Regions from separate parts of the Shewanella sp. 10N.286.52.E4 genome, predicted to be linked through region 2. Evidence: predicted binding sites of a transcription regulator. Region 2 holds the regulator's gene; each other region holds the start of a gene.
What was found. Region 2 encodes MetJ, which represses methionine synthesis genes. Its sites were predicted from a motif close to TAGACGTCTAGACGTCTA; they were not measured.
Positions count from the first base shown of each region.

Region 1 (3,257 bases), on a different contig from region 2:
TTATATTCAATGGATTCGACACAATAAAAAAACCAGCATTCGCTGGCTTTATCTTAATACATAACGCGCTTATTGATTACTGAGCATCAAGGAATCGTTCAGCATCCAAAGCTGCCATACAACCTGAACCTGCTGATGTAATCGCTTGACGGTAATGTTGATCCATAACATCACCACAGGCATAAATACCTTCAATGCTGGTTTGTGTTGCATTACCTTGTAAACCACTATTAACCGTAATGTAGCCGTGATTCATATTCAGTTGATCATTAAAAATACCAGTATTAGGGCTATGACCAATTGCAATGAATACACCTGCAACTTCTAGAGACGAAATAGACCCGTCTTTAGTGCTCTTCATATTCAAACCAGTAACGCCCATATTATCACCAGTCACTTCATCAAGCGTTTGATCTAAGTGAAGGATAATATTTCCGTTTGCCACTTTGTCCATCAGTCGATTAATTAGAATCTTTTCTGAGCGGAAAGTGTCACGGCGATGAATTAAATGAACTTCTGATGCGATGTTACTTAAGTAAAGTGCTTCTTCAACAGCGGTATTACCGCCGCCAACAACGGCTACTTTCTGGTTACGATAAAAGAAACCGTCACAAGTTGCACATGCTGATACACCTCGCCCCATAAATGCTTCTTCAGAAGGCAAACCTAAATATTTAGCAGAGGCTCCAGTTGCGATAATTAGTGCATCACAAGTAAATTCGCCGTTGTCACCTTTTAATTTAAAAGGGCGCTCACTAAAATCGACTTCATTGATGTGATCAAAAATGATTTCAGTTTCAAATTTTTCTGCGTGCTGTTGCATTCTTTCCATTAAAGCAGGACCGGTTAAACCTTCAGCATCACCTGGCCAGTTTTCAACTTCTGTTGTTGTGGTCAATTGACCACCTTGCTGCATACCAGTGATCATGACTGGTTTTAAATTCGCACGAGCGGCATAAACTGCAGCAGTATAACCAGCAGGACCTGAACCTAAGATAAGTAGGTTAATATGACGAGCTTGACTCATTTTTGTATTTCTCCGTATTCATGCCTTAAGCAATTTGCATGGATTGTAGGGAATTTAACGGATGGGGTAAAGTGCAGAACTGTCTAAGATATAGATTGTATTAATCGCTTTTGTATAAAAAAGGCACCAATACAAGTGCCTTAAGTCATTTCATAAACTAATAACTAATATGACAGCTTGGTAACTCATTCTTCTCTAAGTAATTTTGATGATATTCTTCTGCAGGGTGGAACTGCTGAATTGGGACAATTTCAGTTACAATATGCTTAGTTCCCCATTTACCACTGCGTGCTAGATCAAGTTTGGATTTTTCAGCAGTGTCTTTTTGAATTTTACTATGAAAAAATACAGCACTGCGATACTGATTACCAATATCGCCACCTTGTCTATTCAGAGTGGTTGGGTTGTGATTTTGCCAGAACACTTCCAAAAGCTCTTGGTATGAAACAATTGATTCATCAAACTCTACTTGAACGACTTCAGCATGACCTGTTGTGCCTGTTTTGACTTCTTCATAACTCTGAAATTGATCTCTTCCGCCCATATAGCCGCATTGTGCATTGGTAACACCATCTACTTGCTTGAAAAAATATTCAACACCCCAAAAACAGCCTGCACCAAATGTTGCTAAAGTCATATTTACATCCATAAAGAAGTCTAGATGGCTAAAATTATATTTGTTCTGAATGAGAATGCAAGTAAAGTTTTACACTATGTCAATTGTCCCTTAACGTCAGCTTCCACTTGTTGTGTTAGAATCAACATCTGTTATTGAAACCAATTTCGTTTTACCGTTTTTCAAGGAGTCTTCGTGTTTCAACAATTAATGGAAGAAAAAGATTTTTTAGCGTTCACTTTAGCTAACATCGATAAAGTCATTACCTCACACAGTTTCACCTTATCTAATCAAACAATAGTCAAAATACATGATAACGGTGTCATCAGCTTTACTCCTGCAACAGGTTCTACTAAGGATATTGTTTTATCGTGTGCCATTCATGGGAACGAAACTGCGCCTATTGAGATTTGTAATGACTTAATCCAAGCGTTACTTAATGAACAAATACAGACAGAACACAGAGTATTATTTTTAATTGGCAACCCAGATTCCATTTTAACTGAAACCCGTTTTGTAGAAGAAAACATGAACAGGTTATTTAGCGGCGCGCATTCAAAAGGTGAAGGGCTTTGCAACAAGGAAAGAGTTCGCGCTAAAGCATTGGAGGGTTATGTAAGCGATTTTTTCCTCGATAATCACGTATCACAACGTATTCATTATGACTTGCACACAGCAATTAAGCCTTCAAAACACGAAAAATTTGCGATATATCCTTATCGACCAGGCCGTAGTTTTAGTGCTGAACAAATTATGTTTCTTGCTGGTTGCGATGTGGACACCATTTTATTTCATCACGAACCGACAACGACATTTAGCTATTATTCGTCAGAACAATTTAAAGCCGACGCTTTCACCGTTGAGCTTGGAAAGGTGATGCCGTTTGGTCAAAATGAAATGAGTAAGTTTGCTAATACGCGCAAAATGCTAAATCACTTGATAACCAAGCAGCAAGTATCAGTTGCTGAATTTAACAGCGACCAGCTTAACTTGTATAAAGTGTCTCGTTCAGTGAACAAGCACTTCGATGATTTTACATTCGCATTTCCAAAAGCCACGGTTAATTTTACCGGCTTTAAGCAAGGTGAAGTATTAGCAACTGAAGGCGGAAAAGAAATTTTAATTGAATATCCGTATGAAGCTATCGTTTTTCCAAATGAAAATGTACCTGTTGGTCAGCGCACGGTATTATGCTTAATACCAGCTCCTAACGAAGATATTCAGTAATTTGTAAAGCTAGATATACAAATTAAATGAGAAGTTATTCACTAGATGGAATGAACATTAGTTGATCGCTAGTTTACGTTAACGTAATGTTCGTTCGCATAGTATAAATTAAGCTTTATTTTATAAGGCCTCACATAATAAGAGCACAATATGAGCAACGCACCACTGAATAATGAAACAGTGCATCGTGTCAGCTTCTTAGACAAAGCTTCATTGCACATTCCTATTTTAAAAATTCTTCAAGCTGATGGTACGACATACGAAAATGCCGTCATGCCAGTGATAGATAAAGCACTCGCTGAGCGAATTCATGATACTTGTGTTTTTACCCGAGTATTAGATGAACGTATGCTAAGTGCGCAAAGACAAGGTCGTATCAGTTTTTAT
Region 1 is NZ_JBFRJJ010000026.1:8,849-12,105, reverse strand. Features, by position in the region: gene AB4153_RS15590 (GNAT family N-acetyltransferase) at 1-27, shown strand, start outside; gene trxB (thioredoxin-disulfide reductase) at 77-1,027, opposite strand; gene msrA (peptide-methionine (S)-S-oxide reductase MsrA) at 1,185-1,664, opposite strand; gene astE (succinylglutamate desuccinylase) at 1,839-2,870, shown strand; gene AB4153_RS15570 (thiamine pyrophosphate-dependent dehydrogenase E1 component subunit alpha) at 3,021-3,257, shown strand, end outside.
Region 1: the regulator MetJ is predicted to act here: its motif matches at 1,678-1,695, upstream of msrA (peptide-methionine (S)-S-oxide reductase MsrA).

Region 2 (3,257 bases):
CATTATCAAGTGGAGCCATTAATTACTGCTGGCGCTGCATATGATTGGACATCGATAACCTTAACCACAGATATTGACCTCGTTGAACAGAGCCGATTTAAAGAGTTTGATGCCGTTCAGTATTGGCGCATGGGAGGGGAGTTTAAAGCAACAGACTGGTTGTCGCTTCGTATGGGCTACCGTCATGATTTGAAAGATAACAGTGTCGATATCTACTCATTTGGTACTGGCTTTGCCATTGGTCAAGCATTCAAGCTTGATATGAGTGGTAGCTATGGTGAAGATGACGCCATTGGGGCAGTACTACAAACCTCTTATCACTTTTAGGCTGGCTTGGTGTAGACTCGCTTCGAAGCAATCTATCCTATTTCTAGTGCATACCTAGTGCATGTCTAGTGAGTTACCTCTTAGCCACTTTTATCCTGCCGACAATTCAATTAATGACTTTATCGTCAACACTAAGGCACTTAAGCCGCACAATACCAATGTGGCTGTGCGCGTTTTTTGTTTATCTACTTTGTTGCTGAGTTTGCCCGCGACAAAACTGCCTAAAAATACTGATGGTAAGAGCATTAAAGACAACCAAACATGCTTCATTTCAACTAAGCCAACGATGAATAAAATGATCATTGCAATCATAGAGCTGAATACAAAGAAAATCGATAATGCCGCGCGAAATTGCGGTGCATCTTTTCCGGCTAATAAAATAGCCAAAGGCGGGCCACCAATAGCGGCAATATTACCGAAAACCCCAGAAAGAATCCCAGCGATAAATAGCGTGAAGCGATTGACTGGTGCGGTGATTTTATAAAAACTTAGAATGACAGCACTGGCAACAATAAAGGCAATAGCCAGACCTAATATGGATTGCGGCGCAAAGACCAGTAATGCTGCGCCAAGAAAGCCGCCAGGTACACGGCCAATGAGTGCATATTGAAGTCCGTTGAATTGCAGGGATGTGCGCTCACGTAATAAAGTAAGTAAAGCGATTGAAAAACCGCAAGCAATAACAGGGGCAGGTACAAGTTGGGGATCAATAATATATAGCAATGGGCTAGCAACAACAGCTAAGCCAAAACCAATAAGCCCTTGAGTGAGTGCACCGAGAAATATAATAGCCGATGCCAGCATCAAGGTTTGCGGATCGATAAATGCCATAGTGTTCTCTTTGAGTGCAAATTTGACTCAAGTATTGTCATATTGCGAAGAGGAGGGGGAGCTTATCAATGAAGGCTTACACCGTAATGTAAGCACAAAATTGATTTATTATCACACTTGCCAGTCAGCTTGAAAGCATACTGACAATAGACTTAGTCGTCTAAGTCTTCCCACTCAATACCCATTTGATCCATTAGTGCTTTTGCTTCACTTGGGATGCTATCAGGGCCTTCTTTAGATAAGTCATCATCATTTGGTAGAGGCTGGCCAGTGTACGCATGTAAAAAGGCTTCACACAAAAGTTCACTGTTGGTTGCATGACGCAAGTTATTTACCTGACGGCGAGTACGTTCATCGGTTAGCACTTTTAGTACTTTTAAAGGAATCGATACCGTGATTTTTTTAACTTGTTCATTTTTTTTGCCATGTTCGGCATATGGGCTGATATAGTCGCCATTCCATTCAGTCATTAACTCACCTTTATACGATAGATTCGTGGCAGATTTTAACTGCTTATTTATTACAGTCAAATTATTGCTGTTATTCTATAACGAATGCAAATAGATTTCTTTATGTTTAGACGTCTAAACGTCTAATTTGTGTTGACGATCTGATTTAGCTTAGGTACATTTAGCCATCTAGACATCTCTATGGTGTATTATTCATGAGTGTGTCAATCTTCAGGAGATTATTATGACCAAACATCGCGCTGCTACACTTGCCGTTCGCCAAGGTATCGAATCCGATACTCAATATGGCGCAGTAGTCCCGCCGATTTATCTTTCGACTAACTACTCGTTTGATGGACACACAAACCCAAGAGAATTCGACTACAGCCGCTCTGGTAACCCAACCCGTTGCGTTTTAGGTGAGGCAATAGCCAAACTTGAAAATGGTGCTACAGGTGTTGTGACATGTACCGGTATGGCAGCGATTACTTTAGTGACTAGCTTGCTTGGTCCTGAAGATTTATTAGTTGTACCACATGATTGTTATGGCGGCAGTTATCGACTGTTCACTAATCTTGCCAACAAAGGTCAATTTAAATTAATCGTAGTTGATCAAACTGATGATAAAGCACTGGCAGATGCGATTGCGCAAAAGCCTAAAATGGTTTGGTTAGAAACTCCGTCTAATCCGTTATTACGTGTTGTTGATATCAAAGCGATTGTGGCTGCGAGCCATAAAGTGGATGCTTTAGTTGTTGTTGATAACACCTTTCTTTCGCCTATCTTGCAACAACCGCTAGAGCTGGGCGCTGATATTGTGATGCACTCGACCACTAAATACATCAATGGTCATAGTGATGTGGTTGGCGGCGCTGTCGTGGCTAAAGATGCTGAACTTGGTGAGCTATTACATTGGTGGTCAAACACTTTAGGTCTGACAGGTTCAGCCTTTGATAGCTACCTAACTTTGCGCGGCATTCGTACATTGGCTGTACGTATTCGTGAGCATCAAATCAATGCACAACGAGTGATTGAAGTCCTTCAAGCCAGTGATGTTGTCGAAAAAGTATATTACCCAGGGTTAAAAGACCACCCAGGTCACGATATTGCCGCTAAACAGCAAAAAGGCTTTGGCGCTATGTTAAGTTTTGAACTTAAAGGTGGCGAAGCTGAAGTTGTTGCTTTCTTAGAAGCCTTATCAATATTCAGTGTTGCTGAAAGCTTAGGCGGAGTGGAAAGCTTAGTTGCCGTACCTGCGACAATGACACACAGAGCAATGGTGCCAGAAGCCCGATATGAGGCTGGTATTAAAGATACATTGCTGAGATTATCAGTCGGTATTGAAGATGCTGAAGATTTGATTACTGATATCCAAGCTGGTTTAGCTGCAGTTGCTGAGCTTTAAGCTAATAAATTAGATTGTCATAAGTTAAGTCAGTAAGATTTTATTGTTGCCATATTCAGTACATATGGCAGCGCAAAAAGTGGTTTAAGGAGTTACAAATGACCCGCAGTCATTTACATAAGTTTGGTGGTTCAAGTTTAGCGGATGCTGATTGCTATCGCCGCGTCGCCCATATTTTGCTTACTCATGGAAACTGTGATGATTTAGTCGTTGTGTCTGCTGCGGGTAAGAGTACTAACTTTTTG
Region 2 is NZ_JBFRJJ010000069.1:12,999-16,255, forward strand. Features, by position in the region: gene AB4153_RS21105 (conjugal transfer protein TraF) at 1-327, shown strand, start outside; gene AB4153_RS21110 (sulfite exporter TauE/SafE family protein) at 418-1,158, opposite strand; gene metJ (met regulon transcriptional regulator MetJ) at 1,311-1,628, opposite strand; gene metB (cystathionine gamma-synthase) at 1,852-3,012, shown strand; gene AB4153_RS21125 (bifunctional aspartate kinase/homoserine dehydrogenase II) at 3,111-3,257, shown strand, end outside.

Region 3 (3,257 bases), on a different contig from region 2:
AAACCGGTGATTTCAATACTGCGACTGTATATCAAAATTAATATTCGAGTATTGACAACATAAAACAAAAAAGGGAGCTATATGCTCCCTTTTGTTTTGATTTAATCTATAAATTACGCAAATTCAAAGTGGGCTTGATAAGTTTGTGCCCAACGTAATAACTCAACTCTATTTCGCGACTGAGTTTTACGAAAAATAGAAGAAATATGTGCTTTAACTGTGTGCTCGCTAATACATAAGCGATGGGCTATCTCTTTATTTCTCGCACCACTAGACACAAGTTGGATAATCGTTCTTTCGCGACTAGTTAGCATCTGAAGCATGGCAACTGTATCTGGTGGAATCTCCGTATTAGCATCTAACTTTTGTACTAATCTACGGAAAATTTTACTGATTAACGGCCTGTCATACCAAAGTTCATCAGCTACCATTTTACGCAGCCCTGTCAACATCAAGTCCATACGTTGATCGGAGTAGAGTAGCCCTCTTACGCCCAGTAATAACGCTGACTCTTGATCTAAGGAGCCTCGCTCAACTTGATATAAAGCAACTGGCACATGGTTAACCAAACGAGACACAAGTAAAGGTATCCCTTTACTGTCTAAAGCAGCGCCCTTTTGCGCCACCAAATAAAAACTGTTGGAATTTTTTTCTACTTCCAAATCACTAGCATGTTTAACTATCCTGGTTTTAAGACCTATTGATTCCGCAAGAATGGCCAAATTACATGGCGCTGCAACTTGGTGTAAGAAAACTAATTCATCAATATTTGAGCTCATCACTTTTCTCCCTGAAAAGCATCCCTAACATCCCGATCTAACGGGTTTCTTCCTGAATTTCGATAACAAAATAGTAACAATACTCAATCATAGTATATTTTAACTAGTTAATATGTTTTTTTTGTCATACTAACGCATTAAATAAAACGATAAGTCCTTATAATACCCTCTATTAATAGCATAAAAAAACTTAACTTCATGCTACAAAAAGCATAAAACACTAATTTTTATTTTTTATCAGTGATGCTAACTGTTTATTATGCAATCGAGTAAGCACTACTAAAGCACTAATACCTCCTAATAAGGCCATCAACATGTCAGATTGAGTATCCCAGACGTAACCTTGAGTACCTAAAAATGCTTCTGCATCTTCACCTGTTCCAATAGCAACCCACCACTCGATTAATTCGTAAAAAGCTGAAAATGCCAGAACGAAACATACAGACAAAAACTGACACCAATACCCTGGTTGTAGTACTTGGTTTCTTAGCATGACCTCACGAGCTAAAATGACTGGAATAAACCCTTGAGCTAAATGGCCTATTTTGTCGTAATTATTTCTATCGCTCCCCATCCACTGCGCTATCCAATCAAATAAAGGCACTTCTGCATAGGTGTACTTAGCTCCAACGAGTAACACACAGCAATGAATGAGTATTAAAACATAGGAAAGTGGTGTTAACGGAAACCGATCACGTGTGAAAAATAAGATAGGAATTGCCAATAAGGCAGGTAATGCTTCTAACCACCATGTAAACATATCTTTAGGCGAAATGACTGACCAAACTAAAACTGCGCAATATATAACTATCCATATAACTTTCTTATTCAAACTAAATCCCTCTTAGATGATATTGTTCTAGAATTAGAATATTAACTTTAGCCATCTAGCCCTCTACAAGCGTTAAAAAAAGTGCTACTTTGGTCGGGCGTTTATATCAGCATAACATAAGCATAACTATTGATAAGAGGGTACCCATATCATGGCGAAACACTCGCTTGACAAGGATAAGATAAAAATCCTGCTGTTGGAGGGCGTCCACCAAACTGCGGTCGATGTACTTGAGCGTGCAGGTTACACAAACATTGAATACCATAAAGCATCTTTACCTGAAGATGAGTTGCTGCAATCCATTAAGGATGCGCACTTTGTTGGTTTGCGTTCCCGTACTCAATTAACTGCAGACGTGTTAAATCATGCTGAAAAACTCGTCGCCATTGGTTGTTTCTGTATTGGCACAAACCAAGTTGATATCGCCACTGCTGAAAAGCTCGGTGTACCGGTATTTAATGCGCCTTTTTCTAATACCCGCAGTGTTGCAGAGTTAGTCTTAGGTGAAATCATCATGCTAATGCGTGGTATTCCTCAGCGAAATGCTCATGCCCATCGTGGTGGCTGGCTTAAAAGTGCCAGTGGCAGCTATGAGGTCCGTGGGAAAACCCTTGGTGTTATTGGTTACGGCCATATTGGTACTCAACTTGGTATTTTAGCTGAGACCTTAGGTATGCGAGTGGTTTTCTACGATATTGAAGATAAGCTACCCTTAGGCAACGCAAGCCAAATTCATTCGTTAGAAACGTTATTAGGTGAAGCTGATGTGATCAGTTTGCATGTCCCTGAAACGCCTCAAACAAAAGATATGTTTGGTGAAAAAGAGTTTGCTCAAATGCGCGAGAAAAGTATTTTCATTAATGCATCTCGTGGCACTGTGGTTGATATCGACGCACTATCAAATGCATTGAAATCAGGTCACCTTGCTGGCGCAGCTATCGATGTATTTCCAGTCGAGCCAAAATCAAATGATGACGAATTTATCAGCCCATTACGCGGCCAAGATAATGTCATCATTACCCCGCATATTGGTGGCAGTACAGCTGAAGCACAAGAGAATATCGGCATTGAAGTTGCTGGCAAGCTAGCCAAATATTCAGATAACGGTTCAACGGTTTCTGCAGTTAATTTCCCAGAAGTTTCTTTACCGCAACACAAAGGCACTTCGCGTTTACTGCACATTCACCATAACCGACCTGGTGTATTGATTAAAATTAACCAAGCCTTCTCTGAAAAAGGCATTAACATTGCTGCACAATACCTGCAAACAACTGCAGAGATTGGTTATGTAGTAATGGAAGTTGATTCGAATCAAGCAGAACAAGCCTTAGGCGAGTTAAAAGCAATTGAAGGTACGATTCGTACTCGCGTTTTATTTTAACCACCAGTGTTAATTTGACGTACTTTTAGCTGTACAGGTGAACTGTGAAATAAAGCTATCTTCATTCAATTGGAGATAGCTTTTTCTTTTGAGCGTTAATGATTTCCGTTACACTCAATCCATATATCTGTTGGTCATCTTAGGAATTAGTTTATGACACTTGCAACGACTCTGCCTGATTGGGATTTTTTACATACCTCTCCTGACTTATTAGTCGCCAATCTTACTCATTTAGGCTTAATTGAAATAACCGGTGAACAGGGCA
Region 3 is NZ_JBFRJJ010000010.1:67,165-70,421, forward strand. Features, by position in the region: gene AB4153_RS05450 (curlin) at 1-41, shown strand, start outside; gene AB4153_RS05455 (response regulator transcription factor) at 114-779, opposite strand; gene AB4153_RS05460 (DUF2238 domain-containing protein) at 1,000-1,611, opposite strand; gene serA (phosphoglycerate dehydrogenase) at 1,763-2,992, shown strand; gene ygfZ (tRNA-modifying protein YgfZ) at 3,146-3,257, shown strand, end outside.
Region 3: the regulator MetJ is predicted to act here: its motif matches at 1,660-1,677, upstream of serA (phosphoglycerate dehydrogenase).